One region of the Polymorphobacter sp. PAMC 29334 genome, then DNA from elsewhere that is predicted to be linked to it. Evidence: riboswitches for the same ligand, from Rfam matches in the RefSeq annotation. Region 1 holds a riboswitch; the other holds the start of a gene.
What was found. Region 1 has a riboswitch for cobalamin ahead of KZX46_RS05965 (TonB-dependent siderophore receptor). Riboswitches for the same ligand answer to the same signal wherever they lie in the genome.
Positions count from the first base shown of each region.

Region 2: another riboswitch for cobalamin. It lies ahead of KZX46_RS12980 (DUF1852 domain-containing protein); the one in region 1 lies ahead of KZX46_RS05965 (TonB-dependent siderophore receptor).

Region 1 covers NZ_CP080243.1:447,692-449,892, reverse strand. Annotated here, with positions in the region: gene KZX46_RS05975 (penicillin-binding protein 1A) at 1-271, opposite strand, end outside; gene cobU (bifunctional adenosylcobinamide kinase/adenosylcobinamide-phosphate guanylyltransferase) at 325-840, opposite strand; cobalamin riboswitch at 871-1,072, shown strand; gene KZX46_RS05965 (TonB-dependent siderophore receptor) at 1,224-2,201, shown strand, end outside.
Region 2 covers NZ_CP080243.1:1,916,417-1,918,617, reverse strand. Annotated here, with positions in the region: gene KZX46_RS12985 (carbon-nitrogen hydrolase family protein) at 1-503, shown strand, start outside; cobalamin riboswitch at 739-972, shown strand; gene KZX46_RS12980 (DUF1852 domain-containing protein) at 1,095-2,078, shown strand; gene KZX46_RS12975 (methionine synthase) at 2,104-2,201, shown strand, end outside.

The sequences.
Region 1 (2,201 bases):
TGTCCTCGGCCGAGATATACGCCTGGACCAGCCGCGGCGGCAGTTCGTCGTAGCTCAGGTACAGGCGACGCTCGCGGCTGAAGCTCGTTAGGATCGTGCCGTCGTTGCCGCGCACGGTCGACGGCAGCGGCGCGGCGTATTCGGCGAGTTTCGACGCATCGGGCAGCCCGGTCGTCACCCACGCATACAGTCCGACCGCGGCAGCCGCGCCGAGCAGGACGAGCACGCCGAGAATGATTGCGGCGGTGCGGAGACGGCGGGCGGTGGTCACGGGGCGGGGTATAGCATGGCCGCGCGCGGGTGAAAGCGTGGTCTGTCGCGCCGCTATTTCAGTCGCATCGCGATCCCGGCGACGACCAGCCGGACATCGTCGACAGCGGCGGCGACTTGCTGGTTCAGTCGCCCGGCGACGTCGCGGAACTGCCGTGCAAGCGCGTTGTCGGGGACGATTCCCCAGCCGACTTCGTTGGTGACGAGGACGATGATCCCTGCGGAGGACGCGATTGCCGCGACAAGCTCAGCGCCTGCCGCGTCGGCGTCGACCCCGGCAAGCATGGTGTTGCTTGCCCACAAGGTCAGGCAATCGACCAGAAGCGTGCGACCGGCACTCGCCTCGCGGACGATTGCCTCGGGGAGGTCGAGCGGGCTTTCGACCGTGCGCCAGCGGGCATCGCGGTCGCTGCGATGGCGGGCGATGCGGTCGCGCATCTCGTCGTCGAACGCCTGCGCGGTGGCGATGAAGACGAGCTCGCCGCCGGAGGATTCGGCCGCGCGTTGTGCCAGCCGGCTCTTGCCCGAACGCGCGCCGCCGATGAACAAGGTCGATCGTGTCTCGGTCAAACTTGCTTGCCCCCGCCGCCGCGCGCCGATAAGGCGTCGATCGTGACAGGTTCCCAGAGATGGGATGAAAAGGGAACCCGGAAGCAGACAGTCGGTCTGTAATCCGGGGCTGTGCCCGCAACTGTAACCGGCGAGCCTTCGCCCAAGTGCCACTGGAGTTTACGCTCCGGGAAGGCGGGATGAAGGTGCTGACCCGGGAGCCAGGAGACCTGCCTGTCGCGGTCGTACCTTCGCGTGGACGGGGTGTTCCAAGCGATCGAGGTGAAATCCTCGCGTGTCGACGTCGTCGGGGTCGTGCGCGCGGGAAAGCTCCCGTGTCTTCGCGAATGCTGATGCGTGCCACCGGTGCATGCGGCCCCTTGTTGTCGATCAAGGGGATACCAATGCGCTCATTTCATATTCTACTCGCCTCCACCGGCCTCGTCCTGACCGCCGCCGCCCGCGCCGACGATGCGCCCGATACGATCGTCGTCACCGCCGACCGCACGCCCGAGCCGCTGTCGCGGGTCGGCCAGTCGATCACCGTCATCGACGCCGCCGAGATCGCCCGCCGCCAGGACAACACGGTCGTCGATCTGCTCCGCACCGTTCCGGGGGTCAGCTTTGCCCGCAACGGCGGCATCGGCACCGCGACGTCGGTGTTCATCCGCGGCGCTGAAAGCGACCAGACCGTCGCGCTGATCGACGGCATCAAGCTCAACGACCCGTCGGCTCCCGGCGGCGGCTTTAACTTCGGCAACCTTCTCGTCGGCAACATCGCCCGCGTCGAAATCCTGCGTGGCCCGAGTTCGGTGCTGTGGGGCAGCCAGGCGATCGGCGGCGTCGTCAATTTGATCACCGTCCCGCCGACCGACGATCTCCACATCAACGCGCGCGGCGAATACGGCTACCGCAACACCGGGCAGGGCGTCGCCAACGTCTCGGACAAGTTCGGTCCGCTGTCGGCGAGCTTCGGCGGCGGCTATTTCCGCACCGACGGCATTTCGGCGTTCGACGAGCGCAAGGGCGGCAAGGAGAAGGATGGCTATCGCAACTACGGCGCGAACGCCAACTTGAACCTTGCACTGAACGACAACGTGTCGGTCGACCTTCGCGGCTGGTATTCGGATAGCCGCGTTGGGTTCGATGGCTTTCCGCCGCCGAATTTCAGCCTGGGCGACACCACCGACTATGGCACGACGCGCGAGATCGTCGGCTATACCGGGATCAACGCCGCGCTGTTCGACGGGCGGCTCCACAACCGGCTCGGCTTCGCGATCACCGACACCCGCCGTCACAATTATGACGGGACGGCCGCCAACGCCGAGACCTTCGCCGGTAATGGGCGCAACGAGCGCTTCGAATACCAGGGCGTCGCCAAC
Region 2 (2,201 bases), 1.5 Mb from region 1:
GAAAATATGGTCCTGTCGGCGCCCTCATCTGCTGGGAGCACTGGATGCCGCTCGCTCGCGCAGCGCGGCACCAACATGGTCAAGTTCTTCACTTCGCGCTCTGGCCTGCCGTCACCGAGCTTCACCTCCTCGCCAGCCGGCACTATGCCTTCGAAGGCCAGTGCTTCGTCGCTGCTGCCGGCACCGTCCTTACTCGATCGCAGGTGTTTGATGGCTTCGACAGCCTCGAAACCGATGAGCCCGCCGCTCGCGCTATGCTCGAAGCAATCCCAGCCGAGCGCGAGCTGCTCAAATCGGGCGGAAGCGCGATCGTTGGTCCCGACGCGACGATCATTGCTGCCGCCGGACAACACGACACGCTGACCCTTAATGCCGTCATCGGTACCGATATCGTCGCTGAGGGTCGGCTTTATCTCGACACCGTCGGCCACTATTCGCGTCCTGATATATTCGAGCTCCAGATCGACATGCGAGAGCGGCCGGGACTACGGACGCTTATCTGAACGCCACCAAGACGCGGCGATCGCAGAACTTTGCCGCATTCTTCGACCCACAACTTGCCATGCCGACGTGATTGTCCGCTTTCGGAAGCTGCCAGGCGTTCACGTTCCAAACGACATCGAGACGACGAGGTCCAGGCCCGTCAACCTGGATCAACGACATGGTGAACCACATGTACGTCTCATAACGACATAAAGATATCTTTATATGCCTGTTGACACGGTATGGCCATTGGGTGTGTAACCGACGTGTCGAGGTTCCCCGTTTCCGACTCAGAGATGAGCCGGGCGACGGGGCTAAGACGGGAAGCCGGTGGCGCTCGTAGAGCGGAATCCGGCGCTGCCCCCGCAACTGTAAGCGGCGAGTGGCGGTTCCATTTCGTGTCACTGGCACCCGCAAGGGTGCTGGGAAGGCCGGGACCGTCGCATTGACCCGTAAGTCAGTAGACCTGCCTCCGACGCGATACGTTCCTCGGACGGGGGTTCCTCCGGTGGATCGCGCTTGACTCATGGGCTGGGGCTTCGGCGCCGGCTTGCCGGTCCTGTGCGCTCTTCCTTCGGCCCTCTCGCCCGGCAAAAGCAGGTGACCGGTCGATGCCTACAGTCTTTGCCTTTTCGATAAATCGCATCGCGTTCGACGAGAATTACCGTCCCGCCGACAATACGCGCATCACGACCAACTTCGCCAATCTGGCAAGGGGCGTGAGCCGGCGGGAAAATTTGCGCAATACCCTGCGCATGATCGACAATCGCTTCAATTCACTCGCGCACTGGGACAATCCGAGGGGCGATCGTTACACGGTCGAGCTCGAGATTGTCTCGGTCGAGTTGCGTATCGATGCCGAAGGACGTGACGATGTCTTCCCGCTAATCGAAATCCTTCAGACGAAGATCGTTGATCGAAAGACGGAGGAGCGGATCGACGGCATCGTCGGCAATAACTTTTCATCCTATGTGCGCGATTATGACTTCAATGTTCTACTGTCGGAGCACCAGAAGACGCATCCCGGATCTGGCGATCCGCAAGGTTTCGGCGACCTGCATGGCAATTTGTTCAAGCATTTTTTGAATTCGAGCGACTATCGGGAATGTTTCTGCAAGCCGCCAGTCATCTGCCTGAGCGTGTCGAGCAGCAAGACCTATCACCGGACCACGAACAAGCACCCCATACTGGGTTTCGAATATCGTAACGACGAATTTTCCGCCACCGACGCATATTTCGCCAAGATGGGGATGAAAGTTCGCTATTTCATGCCCCCGAACAGCGTCGCGCCGTTCGCCTTTTACCATCTCGGCGATTTGATCGGTGACTATACCAATCTCGAGCTGGTCAGCACTGTTAGCGTGATGGAGACTTTCCAGAAAATCTATCGGCCTGAAATCTACAACGCCAACTCAGCAGCCGCTGAGCGCTATCAACCAAGTCTGAAGTACCAGGACTTTTCACTGACCCGCATCGTCTACGATCGCGAGGAACGCAGCAGACTGGCTGTCGAGCAGGGCAAGTTCACCGAGGAACGCCTGATCAAGCCCTATCAAACCGCACTCGAGCAATGGTCCGCAAGTCTCGCGCTCTGATTCATCAAGACATAAGGCCGCTACCATGAACACATTGCTACCTACTTCGACTGCCGGCAGCTTGCCCAAGCCCGTCTGGCTTGCGCAACCCGGGACGCTTTGGTCGCCGTGGAAATTAGAAGG